DNA from 4 places in the Rhizobium sp. P1_C7 genome. Region 1 is predicted to be linked to each of the others. Evidence: predicted binding sites of a transcription regulator. Region 1 holds the regulator's gene; each other region holds the start of a gene.

What was found. The regulator PhoB, encoded in region 1, activates phosphate uptake and scavenging genes when phosphate is short. The targets are predictions, from matches to a motif close to TGTCATNNANCTGTCAT.
Region 2: the regulator PhoB is predicted to act here: its motif matches at 2,658-2,674, upstream of AC1D2R_RS23225 (DUF47 family protein).
Region 3: the regulator PhoB is predicted to act here: its motif matches at 2,137-2,153, upstream of AC1D2R_RS11150 (DUF2794 domain-containing protein).
Region 4: the regulator PhoB is predicted to act here: its motif matches at 1,965-1,981, upstream of AC1D2R_RS12070 (NAD-glutamate dehydrogenase).

What each region holds. Positions count from the first base shown of each region.
Region 1 covers NZ_JBFUAL010000001.1:469,360-473,553, forward strand. The annotation lists gene pstB (phosphate ABC transporter ATP-binding protein PstB) at 1-744, shown strand, start outside; gene phoU (phosphate signaling complex protein PhoU) at 788-1,501, shown strand; gene phoB (phosphate regulon transcriptional regulator PhoB) at 1,538-2,221, shown strand; gene AC1D2R_RS02365 (GcrA family cell cycle regulator) at 2,296-2,829, opposite strand; gene AC1D2R_RS02370 (acetylornithine transaminase) at 3,257-4,194, shown strand, end outside.
Region 2 covers NZ_JBFUAL010000017.1:147,427-151,620, reverse strand. The annotation lists tRNA gene AC1D2R_RS23240 (tRNA-Asn) at 471-545, opposite strand; gene AC1D2R_RS23235 (hypothetical protein) at 663-959, shown strand; gene AC1D2R_RS23230 (inorganic phosphate transporter) at 960-1,964, opposite strand; gene AC1D2R_RS23225 (DUF47 family protein) at 1,964-2,605, opposite strand; gene AC1D2R_RS23220 (BA14K family protein) at 2,809-3,270, shown strand; gene AC1D2R_RS23215 (membrane-anchored protein) at 3,788-4,194, opposite strand, start outside.
Region 3 covers NZ_JBFUAL010000006.1:94,703-98,896, reverse strand. The annotation lists gene acnA (aconitate hydratase AcnA) at 1-843, shown strand, start outside; gene AC1D2R_RS11155 (DUF1223 domain-containing protein) at 1,082-1,819, shown strand; gene AC1D2R_RS11150 (DUF2794 domain-containing protein) at 2,176-2,577, shown strand; gene AC1D2R_RS11145 (N-acetyltransferase family protein) at 2,584-3,141, opposite strand; gene AC1D2R_RS11140 (Bax inhibitor-1/YccA family protein) at 3,251-3,985, opposite strand; gene AC1D2R_RS11135 (ABC transporter permease) at 4,165-4,194, opposite strand, start outside.
Region 4 covers NZ_JBFUAL010000006.1:284,271-288,464, forward strand. The annotation lists gene AC1D2R_RS12055 (lytic murein transglycosylase) at 1-269, shown strand, start outside; gene AC1D2R_RS12060 (carbonic anhydrase) at 325-966, opposite strand; gene pdxY (pyridoxal kinase PdxY) at 1,038-1,913, opposite strand; gene AC1D2R_RS12070 (NAD-glutamate dehydrogenase) at 2,167-4,194, shown strand, end outside.

The sequences.
Region 1 (4,194 bases):
ATCGGCCAGGACGTCTCGGTTTACTACGGCGACAAGCGCGCGCTTTTCGACGTCAAGCTGAACATCCGCGAAAACACCGTGACGGCTCTCATCGGCCCGTCCGGCTGCGGCAAGTCCACCTTCCTGCGCAGCCTGAACCGCATGAACGACACGATCGACAATTGCCGCGTCACCGGCAAGATCACACTCGACGGCGACGATATCTACGATCCGGATATCGACGTCGTCGAACTGCGCGCCCGCGTCGGCATGGTGTTCCAGAAGCCAAACCCGTTCCCGAAGACGATCTACGAAAATGTCGCCTACGGCCCGCGCATTCACGGTCTCGCCAAGGCCAAGTCCGACATGGACCAGATCGTCGAACAGAGCCTCCAGCGCGCCGGCCTCTGGAACGAGGTGAAGGACCGCGTGCATGAATCGGGAACCGGCCTGTCCGGTGGCCAGCAGCAGCGTCTGTGCATCGCCCGCGCTATCGCAGTCAGCCCGGAGGTCATTCTGATGGACGAGCCCTGCTCGGCGCTGGACCCGATCGCAACCGCAAAGGTCGAGGAACTCATCCACGAACTGCGCGAGAGCTACACGATCGTCATCGTCACGCACTCGATGCAGCAGGCGGCCCGCGTTTCGCAGCGCACCGCCATGTTCCACCTCGGCAACCTCGTTGAGGAAAACGATACCGACAAGATGTTCACCAACCCGGACGACCCGCGCACCCAGGATTATATCATGGGCCGCTTCGGTTGATCGCCGGCGTCGGAAACCCTCAGGACATTCAAGGATAAGCCCTATGGCATCGACACATATCTACTCCGCCTATGACGACGACCTGAAATTCCTGTCCCGCCGTATTTCGGAAATGGGCGGCCTCGCCGAGCAGATGGTGTCGGACGCCGTCCGCGCGCTGGTCAACGGCGATACGTCGCTTGCACAGAAAGTCATCTCCGACGACGTGATCCTCGATCACGCGGAGCGTGAGATCGGGGACAAGGCGATCATCACTATCGCCCGTCGCCAGCCGATGGCTGCCGACCTTCGCGAGATCATGGGCTCGATCCGTATCGCGGCCGACCTGGAGCGCGTTGGCGATCTTGGAAAGAACACGGCCAAGCGCGTCATTGCCGTTCAGAGCAGCGGCGTTCCGCGCAAGCTTGCCCGTGGCCTCGAACACCTCTCCGAACTGGCGCTCGTCCAGCTCAAGGAAGTGCTCGACGTCTACACCAGCCGCGCCGCCGACAAGGCGAAATCGATCCGCGAGCGCGACGAGGAAATCGACGCGATGTACACCTCGCTCTTCCGCGAGATGCTGACCTACATGATGGAAGATCCGCGCAACATCACCAGCTGCACGCATCTCCTTTTCTGCGCCAAGAACATCGAGCGCATCGGCGACCACGCCACCAACATTGCCGAAACCATCTACTACATGGCGACCGGCGCCCAGCCGGAAGGCGAACGTCCGAAGGACGACACCGCCAACACCGTTGGTGCTGTCACGGAATAACCGTTCCGGAACCGCATCCCCAGGAGACCGAAACGAATGATCCCAAGAGTTGCAGTTGTTGAAGACGAAGAGGCGCTCAGCGTGCTTCTTCGCTATAACCTCGAGGCCGAAGGCTTCGAGGTCGATACCATTCTGCGCGGAGATGAGGCCGAGATCAGGCTTCAGGAGCGAACGCCCGATCTTCTGATCCTCGATTGGATGCTGCCCGGCGTTTCTGGCATCGAGCTTTGCCGGCGGCTGCGTCAGCGGCCGGAAACCGAACGTCTGCCGATTATCATGCTGACGGCCCGCGGCGAGGAGAATGAGCGCGTTCGCGGCCTCTCGACCGGCGCCGACGATTACGTCGTCAAGCCGTTCTCGACACCGGAGCTCGTTGCTCGCGTCAAGGCGATGCTGCGCCGCGCAAAGCCCGAGGTTCTGTCGTCTCTGCTGAAATGCGGCGATATCGAACTCGACCGCGAAACGCACCGTGTCCATCGTAAGAGCCGCGAAGTCCGCCTGGGCCCGACCGAGTTCCGCCTTCTGGAATTCCTGATGGCTTCGCCTGGTCGCGTTTTCTCGCGTTCGCAGCTTCTGGACGGCGTCTGGGGCCATGACATCTACGTGGACGAACGCACCGTCGATGTCCACGTCGGCCGCCTGCGCAAGGCGTTGAACTTCTCCAATATGCAGGATGTCATCCGCACCGTTCGCGGTGCCGGGTACTCCATGGAAGTCTGAGCTGTTTCAGTGCCACAACAAACGAAAAACGGGCCCGCGAAGGCCCGTTTCTGTTTGTTTATCCGGCTTCCGGATCAGGCGACGCGGTTGGCTGCCCTGCGGCGCTCGTTGACCGGTTGGTAGGCCATGCGCTGGTGGTAGGTGCAGTAGGGCGAGGAGTCCGGGGACTCGCAGCCGCAGAAGTGGAAATCGTCCTTCAGTGGATCGCCGACCGGCCACTTGCAGGTGCGCTCGGTCAGTTCCGTCAGGCCGAGGCGCCGCGAGATCGGCAGGACGACATTTGAAGAAGGACGGTAGCTCACCTCCTCGATCGCATCGATTTCGATGTCTTCCTTCAGCAACGTCGCGCCCTGCTGGCGAGTGACGGTGCGGGTGGCGATCCGGGATGCGTAGTTCGGAGCGCGCGGCGCCGATGTGGCGCGCTTGGGTGTTCTCGCGGTTGCCGCAGTGCCGCCAGCCTTGGCGCGGCCCGGCAGGCACAGCCGATGGACCTTGCCGATTACAGCATTGCGGCTGACTCCGCCAAGCTGTGCTGCGATCTGGCTGGCGCTAAGGCCTTCGGCCCAAAGCTTTTTCAGTTTTTCAACGCGCTCGTCTGTCCAGTTCATGCCCCTGTCTCCGCCTTAATTGCGTTGGTGTAGGCAGAATCCTTCACCGCTGCCTCGGACGCATCCGAAGCAACAAACGCTTGCTCGATGTTGGTGACTAGTTCCGCCGCATGCAGTCTAGTAATTGAGTTTTAACCTAGTGTGAGGCCGACTCCGTGACAAGAGTCGGTTGAATCCCGAAGAATCGAATCTCAAGTTTTCCCCAACTTGCTGGGCGTGAGAGTCATTTCTGCAACATTAGCTGTTGATAGGTCAGGGTGACCCGAATGGCAGCTTGACGCATGCAGTAAAAGCTCAGTTTTGTTGACATCGCAGTGCGAAAAGTAAATAGTGCTGCTCGCCGCCGAAAGGCGGCATTTTTAATTTTTCGGACCCGCTTCTTAGCCGGAGTCCGGTTGCTCGTTTGCCAATGACAGGAGATCGCGCCATGGCTGAAGCCGCGCCGCTTTATGATACCTACTCTCGTGCCCCGTTGCGGTTCGAGCGAGGAGAGGGCGTGTGGCTGATTACCGAAACTGGCGAACGATATCTCGATTTCGGTGCGGGCGTCGCCGTGACCTCCGTCGGCCATGGCCACCCGCATGTCGTCGGCGCTCTGAAGGAACAGGCCGACAAGGTCTGGCACCTCTCCAATATCTATGAGATCGCCGGCCAGGAAACGCTGGCCAAGCGTTTGACCAGTGCAACCTTCGCGGAAAAGGTGTTCTTCACAAACTCTGGCGCCGAAGCGCTCGAATGCGCGATCAAGACCGCGCGCCGCTACCAATATTCGAAGGGTCATCCCGAGCGGTTCCATATCATCACCTTCGAAGGCGCGTTCCACGGCCGCACGCTGGCGACGATCGCCGCCGGCGGACAGGAAAAGTATCTCGAAGGCTTCGGTCCCAAGGCGCCTGGCTTCGATCAGGTTCCGTTCGGCGATGTCGAAGCCGTTCGTGCGGCCATCACCAACGAAACGGCGGCTATCCTTATCGAGCCCGTTCAGGGCGAGGGCGGTGTCCGTCCGGCGACCAACGAGTTCATGAGGGCGTTGCGCCAGCTCTGCGACGAGAACGGCCTGCTGCTCGTCCTCGACGAGGTCCAGACCGGCGTCGGCCGCACCGGCAAGCTGTTTGCCCACGAGTGGTCCGGCATTGCGCCTGACATCATGGCGGTTGCCAAGGGTATCGGCGGCGGCTTCCCTCTCGGCGCCTGCCTTGCCACGGCCGAGGCAGCCTCGGGCATGAAGGCCGGCACTCACGGTTCGACTTATGGCGGCAACCCGCTCGCCATGGCTGTCGGAAATGCCGTGCTCGACGTCGTTCTCGAAGACGGCTTCCTCCAGCACGTGAATGACGTTTCCCTCGTTTTCCGCCAGGGTCTGGC
Region 2 (4,194 bases), on a different contig from region 1:
CCCGCCGAAGGCATACGGAAAACCCTCGCTTCCACTAACAGCCGGTTATGTTCCGACGCTGCAAACTAGACAGAGGACGCTCCGCGACGCATCAGGTCCGGTGGTAACCAACCCGCGTATCAGAGCATGATCAACCGTCGTTTTTTGACCGTGCCTCCTGCTTTCCGCAGGATGCATCGACACGAAACGCCCTGACAACAGTGCGACGATTTTTCTATTCCTGCATCTTGTAAGGGCGAACATGAGAGTGGACTAGGGCCAGCCCATCAATATTTGCGATCCTCGATCGGCACGCGGTGATATCAGCGGCAGATGCCGTCAGCCGGCTCTCCACCTGCAGCGGGCCGAAATGTAGCCAAAATCGCAGAGCAGCAAACGAGGCGCGCGATCGAAGTCCAATCGGTGCGCCTAAGTTTTTCTATTGCAGAAATGAAAAGAGGGTCGCGCTAGTGGCGCAACCCTCTCGAATTTGGCTCCCCGGGCCGGATTCGAACCGGCGACCTGTCGATTAACAGTCGAATGCTCTACCGCTGAGCTACCAGGGATCACCGCTCGCCGCGGTGTGAGTGGGCTAATACAAATGCTTGCTCGATTTGCCAAGCGGTTTTTTCAAAAAAATGACATCCGCTTGCATTCAGCCTGTTTATCCCCATCTCCTGTGGATGACTGACACGCATGATACCACCGGGAAACCAGGCGCCAAGCGTTTTGGCATCGATCATTCGACTGGCCACATCGTCATGGGGTCGACGCGCATCCCGTTGCCGCGATCGCGCGTGGCCCGCCTGTCGATTGGCGGGCTGCTTGTGTTCGGCGGCTTGTTGGGTTTTTTGCCGATTCTGGGATTCTGGATGGTTCCGCTCGGCATATTGGTCCTGTCGCACGACCTGCACATCGCGCGCCGCATAAGACGACGATTTTCCGTGTGGTGGCAGAGGAGGCGGAAGCCCGCCTCCTGATCAGGCGAAAAAGCCTGCGACCCAATAGACCGTCGCGGCAATCAGCGCTGCCGCCGGCAGGGTGACCACCCAGGCGACGACGATGTTGCCTGCTAGTCCCCATCGCACCGCCGACACCCGCCGTGCGGCCCCGACGCCAATGATCGCGCCGGTGATGGTGTGAGTGGTCGAGACCGGGATGCCAAGCCAGGTCGCGCCGAAGAGCGTCAGCGCGCCTCCCGTTTCCGCACAAAAGCCCTGCATCGGATTGAGTCGGGTGATCTTCGATCCCATTGTATGGACGATACGCCAGCCGCCGAACAGCGTACCAAGCGCCATCGCCGACTGGCAGGACAAAACGACCCACAGCGGAACATGGAAACTGCCGCCAAGATAGCCCTGCGAATAGAGTAGAATGGCGATGATCCCCATCGTCTTCTGCGCGTCGTTGCCGCCGTGACCGAGCGAATAGAGCGATGCGGACACGAACTGCAGGATGCGGAACGTGCGGTCCACCGCAAACGGCGTCTGCCGAAAGAAGATCCAGGAAACGATGAGCACGAGAAAGAGCGCCAGCAGGAAGCCGATCATCGGTGACATGACGATTGCACCGGCCGTCTTCAACAGGCCGCTCCAGACGATTGAGCTGAAGCCGACCTTTGCAAGTCCCGCGCCGACAAGACCGCCCACAAGCGCATGCGAGGAACTGGACGGAATGCCGAAGAGCCAAGTGACGATATTCCAGACGATTGCGCCCATCAGCGCAGCGAAAATGACAAGGGGCGAAACGATGTCGGGATCGATGATACCCGTGCCGAGTGTCTCGGCCACATGCAGGCCGAAAAACAGAAAGGCAATGAAGTTGAAAAAAGCCGCCCACACGACCGCATATTGCGGGCGAAGGACGCGGGTCGAAACAATCGTCGCGATTGAGTTCGCCGCATCGTGAAGACCGTTCAGGAAGTCGAAGAACAACGCGATCGCGATCAGTCCAGCGAGCAGAGGGAAGGCGAGGGTGGCGTCCATCAAACGTTCTCGATCACGATGCCGCTGATCTCGTTGGCGACGTCCTCGAAGCGGTCGACGACCTTCTCCAGTTCGCCGTAGATTTCGCTGCCAATGAGATAGGCCATCGCATTCGACGCGCCATGGCGAAGGAAGAGCTCCTTCAAACCGCGGTCGTGCAGCTCATCCGAACGCCCTTCGACGCGCGTGACCTCTTCGGCGATCGCCGTAAGCCTGGGAGCGTTGGTGTTGATGCGCTCGAGTAGCGGGATCGCTTCCGCGACCAGATTTGCTGCATGAACGATGGCCACGCCCATTTCCTGCATCAGGGGATCGAATTCCCTCTGCTCGAACAGGCGGATCGTCTTGACCGTCTTGTGCATCATGTCGATGGCGTCATCCATCGACTGGATCAGGTCCTTGATGTCGACGCGGTCGAACGGCGTGATGAAGCTGCGCCGAACGGCCAGCAGGACCTCGCGGGTTATATCGTCCGCCTCGTGCTCAAGTGCGACGATGCGCTCGCAATGACGCTCCGCATCCTTGCCCGCAAGCAGCTCGTTCAGAGCTTCGGCGGCACCGACGATGGTCCTTGAATGCTGCGCGAAGAGGTCGAAGAACCGGTCTTCCCTTGGCAGAAGTTTGCGAAACCAGCTGAGCATGCCATCCATCCATTTAATAATCTTTAATTGCCCCTCATAAAATAGCGGCCCGTGCAATAAAAGTGTCACAATCGGACTTGGCCGATTCTTTTTCTGTTTATTGTCCGTGGTGGTCCCCAATTGGATGGAACATGCGCGTTTGCGCTGCGTTAGATTTATATGTCTATGCGTAACAGATTGGGCTTGCCTCGAAAGGTACGACAATGAAAAGACTGGCAACCATCGTTTTGGCTTGTGCAACTGTTCTCTCGAGTTTCTCGACGTCTTTTGCTGAAAACTCAAGTGATCCGCATTCAGCTCAGGGCCGTGGAAGCTTTGGCGACTCGGGTGCGAACAACAACCGGTACAGCGGATGCAATATCTATCGCTGCGGTGGCGGTCGCTACCGCTACGGTGAGCACAGATACCACAACAACAATCGATACTACCGCGATGGCTACGATGATGGTGGATATTACCGGCACGATGACAACGGAGCAGGTGCTGCAATCGGTGGCCTCGCGATCGGTGCGATCATTGGGGGCATCATCGCCTCGCAGCCACGTGCTCGATCCTACGGCAGCTCTCACGTCGATTGGTGCTACAGCCGTTATCGCTCATACCGCGCATCCGACAACACCTTTCAGCCAAACTACGGCTCGCGCCGCCAGTGCGTTTCTCCGTAATGGAGACGCGGAGTTGATGAGGCGATAGAAGACCGGGTCAAATGATCGATCAATTGATCAATTGCCTCCACCCGCTGTAACGGGTGGTTGATTTTTTCTGCGATATCGCAGACGCTATGGGGACGGGGCGGTAGCCTGGACGGCTGTATCGGCGCGTTTCGGGTTCAGTAGCGGGGTTGCCTTTTCCCTGCGCCATTCTTCGAGTCTTGGATTTCTACATCGACGCGAAAGCAGCCCGCAGGGCATTCGTCGATGCTGCTCACGCCGCAGGGATGCATGTGCTGCCCGATGGTAGGGAAGAATTGTAGACGGCAGGCTAACTGCACCCATGACTCAGGTCCAAGCACGCAAACCACGCGACCCAGCGCAGCCGCATCTCCCATTTGATCGTGAGCGCGACGAACAGCCCACCTTTTCTTTTGTGATTGAGGCCGCGAGATACGCTCCCTCATCGATAGGAGCGAAACGGAATGGTTGGAGAGTTGGAGATCGCGCTTCTCAGGTTCTTTGAACAACTCTACCGGATCGAAAGGCACTTTACGTTGCCGTCGTATTTTTCGTCATTGCGTGAAGCTGGCCGCCTCATCCGTGGTGAGCTAAGGCTTTCCTGCCACAGGGGAATCCCTGTTTCGATAGAAACGATCGGGTCTGAAGTGAAGATTGGACTGCCCGCCGCGACCAATCGCTCTAAAATCATTCGGTCCATCTGAACGTGCAGCCGGGCCAATCCTGAGCTGTTATAAACATGTCCAGATGAATTCGGATTGATGCCGGTGATGATGACCGCTGGGGCGCCGTGAAAAAGGGCGAAAAGAACCGCATTCACTCCATTCGAACACTTCGCCTCGGCGTCCAACTCCAATGAACACAACCCTACCACCTTATCGAGCAGCGCCATTCGTTCGTAGCGATCCACGATATAGA
Region 3 (4,194 bases), on a different contig from region 1:
TTCAAGGGCGACGAGAACTGGCAGGCTGTTCAGGTGCCTCCGGGTCAGACCTATGCCTGGGACGACAATTCGACCTACGTCCAGAACCCGCCGTATTTCGTCGGCATGGGCAAGACGGGTTCGGGTGTTTCCGACATCAAGGGTGCCCGCGTTCTCGGCCTCTTCGGCGACAAGATCACCACCGACCACATCTCTCCAGCCGGCTCGATCAAGGCGGCGTCTCCTGCCGGTGCGTACCTGCTCGAACACAATGTCGGCGTTGCTGACTTCAACCAGTACGGCACGCGCCGCGGCAACCATGAAGTCATGATGCGCGGCACCTTCGCCAACATCCGCATCCGCAACCACATGCTCGGCCCGAACGGCAAGGAAGGTGGTTACACCATCCACTACCCGTCGAAGGAAGAGGAATCGATCTACGACGCCGCCATGCAGTACAAGGCCGAGGGCGTGCCGCTCGTCATCTTCGCGGGTGTCGAATACGGCAACGGTTCTTCCCGCGACTGGGCCGCGAAGGGCACCAACCTTCTCGGCGTCAAGGCCGTCATCGCCCAGTCCTTCGAGCGTATCCACCGCTCGAACCTGGTCGGCATGGGTATCATTCCCTTCGTCTTCGAAGAGGGTACGACTTGGGCAACGCTCGGCCTCAAGGGCGACGAACTCGTCACCATCGAGGGCCTGGAAGACATCAAGCCGCGCGAGAAGAAGATCGCCAAGATCACCTACGGCGACGGCACCGTGAAGGACGTTCCGCTGCTGTCGCGCGTCGATACGCTCGACGAGGTTGTCTACCTCAACAACGGCGGCATCCTGCAGACGGTTCTGCGCGACCTCGCAGCCTGATTGTTAACAGACTGCACTGATAGTGACCGTCGGAGAGAAATCTCCGGCGGTTTTTGTTTGGCCGGGAGGCACTGGTCGCGCGGCTCACGACGATGTGTTTCGTCGGTGCTTTCAGACGCTTGGGTCTCACCCGTTCGTGACTTTTCGTTTGGCCGGGGAAAGACTATCTCTACGTTCATTGATCGGTATCGGCGGCCCTCTCGTTGGCTGCCGGCGCTGAAGAAAAAGGTGAAGGTGAATGTTCCCGCGGTTTTTGATTTCACTGGTTGCAGGTATGGCTCTCGCAGGCCCGTCGCTTGCCCAGGAGGCGCCGAAAGGTGTGGTCGAACTCTTCACGTCGCAGGGCTGCTCCTCCTGTCCGCCCGCCGATGCGGCTTTTCGCAAGCTTGTCGAGCGCGGAGACGTCATTGCTCTCGCCTATCATGTTGACTACTGGAACTATCTCGGCTGGGCCGACACGCTGAGCTCAAAGGAAAACACCGAGCGGCAGTATGGCTATGCGCGGACAATGGGACGCGGCAACGTCTACACGCCGCAGGTGGTCGTCAACGGCCGAGATCATGTGGCGGGCGCGGACCTTGGCGGCATCACCAACAAGATCGACGGATATCTTACCGAGGGCAAGGGGCTGACGGTGCCGATTGCCGCGAAGGTCAATGGCGATGAACTCGAGGTCAAGATCGGCGCCGGGCCGGGCAAAGCCAACGTTGTCATGGTCTATTTCAACCGCGAAAAAGTGATCGACGTCGAGAAGGGCGAAAACAGCGGCCAGAAGATCGCTTATCTCAACAGCGTTGCCGATGTTGAAACCGTTGGCATGTGGGACGGTAAGGAAACGAGCTTGACGCTGCCTGCCAATGTCCTGCAGAAGCCGGATCTTGAGGGGTGTGCGATTCTGCTCCAGTCCTCCACCGAGGATGGTACGCCATCGGCCATACTCGGCGCGACGGTCGTCATGGCAGGCAAGAATATCTGATGGGTTTCATCTGCTTCGGCAGGTGCAAAAACGGGGCGGCCCGGCTGATCGTATTCGGGGCTGGGGTTAAGGTCGATACGTCCAGCCGGGCCCTTTGGCGCGCTGGCGCCAAACTTTCGCATACTCCTCCAGTCGCGAAGGATTGCACGCAATATCAGTAGATCGGCGGTTTGCGATTCGGTCCGCGGCGCGATCGAGGGGAATTTCCCTTGCAAATGAGGCGCTGTTTTGACTGAAATGCGGCGCGCGGGAGATTGCACAGACTATGATTAATGTGACCGATCGCCCGCTTGCAATTTGTAAACGCTAAGGCAAACTATCATTCTCCTGTCACGAATGGAGGCGCTGGGAGACTGATGACAGATCAGCCGGATTTGCGGCATGGCGAAAGCCGGTCCGCCAACAGCAGTTCGTCCATTGTCGTGGATCTCAAGGAATACAAGCAAAGCAAGGATCCGCTTCCGGTTACCTTTCACAGGCGCGAGCTAGATGCCATCCTCTGGATATATGGCCGCATGGTCGGCGACGGCGAGTGGCGGGACTACGCAATCGATCATCTGAAGGACCGGGCCGTCTTCTCCGTTTTCAAGCGCTCCGGCGAAATGCCGCTCTTCCGCATAGAGAAAAACCCCAAGCTTGCTGCCAAGCAGGGCGCCTATTCCGTGGTCAACACCCATGGAGTCATTCTAAAGCGCGGACACGAGCTGCAGCAGGTTCTCAAAATATTCAGCAAGTCGCTGAAGCTGATCGAGACGTGAACGCGATCAACCCTTGAACAAGGTGCCCGGATAGACCGACAGGTCTGGATCCGTCGCCGTTCCGTCGCCGAGCGAGCGCTGCATCATCATCGTATCCAGCCAGCGGCCGTGCTTGTAGCCGGTGCCTTTGAGGCGTCCTGTCTCCTCGAAACCCAGTGCGGCGTGCAGCGCGATCGACGCCGGATGGGCCCCACCCACGACAGCCACCATCTGGCGGAAACCGAGCGTCGTGCAACGTGCCACGAGCTCCGCCAGCAGCAGCTTGCCGATGCCTCTCCCACGCGCTTCCGGCGCCATATAGATCGAGTCTTCGACCATCCAGCGGTAGGCGGGGCGCGCGCGGAAGGCCGACGCATATGCATAACCCAGCAGCATGCCATCCACGTCGACTGCGGCGATGTAGGGATAGCCCTGATCGATCACAGCGGAAAACCGCTTTGCCATTTCAGTTCGGACGGGCGGCGTAATTTCGTAGCTTGCAACTCCGTTCAGAACGGATTCGCGGTAGATTTCGGTGATGGCATCGACGTCCGAGGAGGAGGCGTCGCGAAGGGAAATGGGCATTCGAACAGGCCGGCCATGAGAGGAACGATCGATGGTTCACAAATCACTCCCTGAAAAACCGCGCAACAAAAAAGGCGGCCGAAGCCGCCTTTTCCAGTAACCCGTTCGCTTACTTGCGGTCACCCATGAACTGCAGAAGGAACATGAAGAGGTTGATGAAGTCGAGATAGAGCGTCAGCGCACCCATGATCGCCTTGCGGCCAGCCACGGTCGCGTCGTCAGCGACGTAATACATCTCCTTGATACGCTGCGTATCGTAGGCGGTAAGACCTGCAAAAATCAGCACGCCGATCGCCGAGATCGCAAACTGCATGGCAGATGACGCCAGGAAGATGTTGACGATCGAAGCGATGATCAGGCCGAACAGACCCATGATCAGGAAGGAGCCCATGGCGGAGAGATCCCGCTTGGTCGTATAGCCATAGAGCGACAGTCCGCCGAAGGCTGCTGCCGTTACGAAGAAGGTCTGCACGACGCTCTGACCCGTGTAGATCAGGAACAGCGACGACAGCGATAGACCAACAAGCGCCGCATAGACCCAGAAGGTCATCTGCGCGGCGGACACGCTCATGCTATTGATCCGGAAGCTCAGGAAAAAGACCATTGCGAGCGGAGCAAGGATTACCACCCACTTGAGCGGGCTGGTATAGATGGCGGTGCCAAAGGCGGTCAGTTGGCCGTCGGAGACGGCGAATGTGAAGGCGAAGTAGGCGGCCAAGCCGGTGATCACCAGGCCCAATGCCATAAGGTTGTAGACCTTGAGCATATACGAGCGGAGGCCCTGATCGATTATCTCGCCGGTTTGCGTTTGCACGCGGCCTTGGTAGTTACGTAGGTCAGCCATAGTTTCCTCTTGACAGCTCCGATGTGAACACGGTGTCGGGTTTTCGACCCGGGCGCCGCTGCGGAGCTCCAGCATGCCTGCAGACAATATGAGCCTTTCGCCCTTTGCAAACAAGAGCCTTGCAACCCGAGATCGGGTTAAATCGCCGTAAGGTGAAGGGAATTTCTCAGCGGCTTCAATCAGAGTTCGCGCAAAACGGGTGCTGCCTT
Region 4 (4,194 bases), on a different contig from region 1:
CGCACGGCGAAATCGGCCAGACGCAGTTTCTGCCCCGCAACGTCGTCCGCTTCGGTGCCGATGGCGATGGTGACGGCCGCGTCGACATGGTTGGCTCACGTGCCGATGCACTCACCTCGACTGCAAATTTCCTCAGGGGTCACGGCTGGCAGCCAGGCGCCGGCTACCAGCCTGGTGAGCCAAACTTTGCGGCCATCGCCGGCTGGAATGCCGCGACTGTGTACCAGCAGGCGATCGCCTACATCGGTCAGCAGATCGACGCGAACTGAGGCGGATAGATGGTTTATGAGAGCGCCGACGGTACCGTCGGCGTTTTTATTTTGCTTAGATCTCGGGGCGGATAAAATCGCGCGTTTCGGCATCCATGACCCAGAGCTCGCCCGTCGATATATCGAACCAGGAACCATGAAGGTGGATCTTGCCGGCGTCTTCCAGCGCCTTGATGTCGGGAAATGTCCTGAGATTATCGATAGAGTTACGAATTGAAACACGCTCGAGTGCCGTCTGCCGCTCGGCTGGCGTCATGACGTCGTTGCTCTGGATCTGTTCCGCCGCCGGCTTGACGAGCGACATCCAGCGGCCAATGAAATCCCCCGGCGACAGGGGCTCGGCATTCGGGTCAAGCGCAGCGCGAATGCCGCCGCACCGCCCGTGTCCCATGACGACGATATCCGAAACCTTCAACACCTGAACGGCAAACTCCAGCGCCGCGGAGGTCGAATGAAAATGTCCATCCGGCTCGTAGGGCGGCACCATGTTGGCAACATTGCGGATAACGAAAAGCTCGCCCGGTCCGGCATCGAAAATAAGCTCGGGCGCCGCACGCGAGTCGGAACAAGCAATGACCAGAGTGCTCGGACTCTGGCCGTTTTCCGCCAGCGTCCTATATCGATCGCGGGCGTCGGCATAGCGACCGCTCATGAAGTTGCGATAACCGTCCAGAAGGGTATTTGGAAAACGCTGCATATTCTTCGATTACAGCGTGAGACGGACAAGATCAACTATCGCACTGCAGAATGGCGCGGCAGAAATGCAGGCTAGTTTCTGCGCCTTTGAGCAGGGTGAATCAGATGGCGCATCTGCACCATCGCCATCGGCGTGGAAAGACTGGATGCGTCGCTGGCCAGCGTCAATTCATCGCTCCCGCGTTTGACCGCGCGCGCAAGCACCTCGTAGACGCTGGCCGTGGCAAGCTGCAGCGCCTTTTCATCTTCCATGCCGGAAAGCAGCCGCGAGAGAAAGAGGGCGGCCAGAAGGTCGCCAAGGCCGTTCGGCGGATTGTCGATGACCCGATGTTCGGCAAGCAATGCGTGGCGCCCGGAAAGATAGAGATTACCGGTGCCGCCGGCCATCCTTGGCACTGCCGAAGTCACCAACATGCGGGATGGGCCAAGTGACAGCGCCGCATCCATGATCGACGCATTGCTGCCGAGCGGCGCTCCCGCAAGCCACGAAAGCTCGTAGCGGTTGGGCGTTGCCAGCGATGCCAGCGGTATCAGATGATCGCGGATCGCCTCGGCCGTCGCCTCCGGAACATAGAGGCCGCCGAGATCACCCATAACGGGATCGCAGACATAAAAGAGTTCAGGATTCTGGTCCCGCAGGGCCGTCACCAGGCGGCCCACGGACCGCGCCTGTGCGGCGTTGCCGAAATAGCCGGAAAGAACGGCCTTCACCTCTCCGATCCATGGCGCGCGGATAAGATCATCGATCGCAGCATCGAAATCAGCTTCGGCGAAGGTTAGCCGGGTCGAGCGGCCGTGCCCGGGATGCCAAGGCAACACGATCGTGGGCAACGCCCAAACCTGATGCCCGAGGGTCTCCAGTGCAAAGACCGCCGCGCGGTTTCCAACCGAACCACGCACCACATGGCTCGATATGACGATCACTGTCCCTGCTGCGTTCTGCTGCATCATGTTCCAATCCAATTGTATCCTGCGTTGATCCTCCTTTTACAGCTCGGCTGTCAACTGTCCTTCACGAGGGCATCCGCAGAGTTCCAGCGAGAACAAGCGGTGGTGTGGGACGGCACCTGAATTTTTCAAATTCGATGCCAGACCGCGCAAAAACGCACGAAAACTATCTTCAGCGACCTTCTTTTAGCGATTTTTATGCCGAATCTTCTGCTAACCTGCCCAAAAGCAAGCGAATGAGGGAACATCTCCAATGGCTGCCCGAAATAATCCGAGACGGGAAAAACAGATCGAAAGTGCGAGCAAGATTGCGGCCGCGACCGGAGAAGGCTACCTTGATCCGGAAATCCTTTTCGGGCGCGCCAGCGGCGACGATCTGGAACTCTATACGCCGGAAATGCTTGCACTTTCGGCTGTCCATTGCGCGCATGAGCTTGCAGCCTGGACCGGCAAGACGCCGCGCGTCAGCATAGAGACCGTCGCCAATGTCGAGCCGAATGGCGTATCGGTCTCGATCCTCTCCGTGACCGACCACAATATGCCTTTCCTCTATGAGTCCGTCATGGGCGAGGTCACCAGCAGCTATCGCGACCTCTATATGGCAGTTCACCCGATCCTCGTGATGACGGGGGGGAGGGCACCTGAGCTTTACACCGCGGATCTGCCGAGCGAACCGGTAAACCGGGTCAGCCACATCCAGCTGCATCTGGCACCGCTGACGGCAGCGCAGTCGGCCGACCTCATCAAGCGCGTCGGCATCGTTCTCGAACATGTGCGGCTGGCGGTTTCCGATTGGGGGCCGATGCTCGAAAAGCTCGGAACCGCGATCGACGAGCTATCTTTCCGCAACGCCGGACGCCGAAAGGCGGAACGGGACGAGGCGATCGCCTTTTTGACCTGGCTTCGCGACGCCAATTTTACATTTCTCGGAATGCGTGAATATGTTTACTCAGGCAAGGGCTCGACCGCCAAGGTCGAGCGCGACAAGGGCGCGGGCCTCGGCATCCTCTCCAACCCGGATGTGCTGGTTCTCCGCACCGGCAGGGATGCAGTCACGACGACGCCGGAAATCCTGGCCTTCCTCGATGGTCCAGACTTCCTTATCGTCACCAAAGCCAACGTCAAGTCGGTGGTCCATCGGCGCGCCTACATGGACTACGTCGGAGTGAAGCGCTTCGACGCTGGTGGCAACGTGACCGGTGAACTGCGTATCGTCGGTCTCTTTACCTCGACCGCGTATACTTCATTGGCCAGCGACGTCCCTCTGCTTCGCTCGAAGATCGAAAAGGTCAAGGAGCATTTCGGCTTCGATCCCATGAGCCATTCCGGCCGCATGCTGGACAATACGCTTGAATCCTACCCACGAGATGATCTCTTTCAAATCGACACGACATTGTTGGCTAGTTTCGCCGAGCAGATCAATGATCTCACCGACAGGCCTCGCGTACGGGTTCTGCCCCGTATCGATCACTTCGATCGGTTCGTATCCGTTATCGTCTACGTCCCGCGCGAGGAGTACGACTCCATCGTGCGTGAGAAGATCGGCACCTATCTTAAGACGATCTATGATGGCCGCGTGTCGGCCTACTACCCCGCGTTCCCGGAAGGCAGCGTAGCACGCGTCCACTTCATTATCGGTCGCTCTGGAGGCAAGACACCGCGTGTGCCCCAGGCAAGGCTGGAAGAGGCGATCCGCGCCATCACCGCGCGGTGGGACGACCGCTTCGAAGCACTCGCCGGACCAAAGGCGCCGCTCATCCGCGTCAGTCACGCCTTTCAGGATCTTTTCTCTCCCGACGAGACCTTTGGCGATCTCGATGACATTTCGGCGTGCGCCGCCGGGGAGCAGATCCGCATCGCATTCTATACGCGCAGCAAGGACGATCGCCAGCTGCTCTGCCTGAAGATCTTCCACGCTGCCGACCAGCTTGCACTCTCCCGCCGCGTGCCGCTGCTGGAGAATCTCGGCTTCAACGTCATCAGCGAAGGAACCTTCGACATCGATGTGACGCTCGCCGACGGCTCCGAAAAGCTGGTGGTTTTGCACGATATGGAGCTTGAGGCGCGGGGTGACGGCGAGGTCGATCTCGAACGCCACGCCGCCGCCCTGGAAGAAGCCTTCCTGTCGGCTTTCAGCGGGGTCATCGACAACGATAATTTCAACCGCCTGATCGTTTCAGCGGGCCTTTCAGCCCGTGAGGCAAGCGTCCTACGCGCCTATGCCCGTTACCTCAGGCAGGCAGGCATCGCTTACTCGCAAGATTACATCGCAACCACTCTG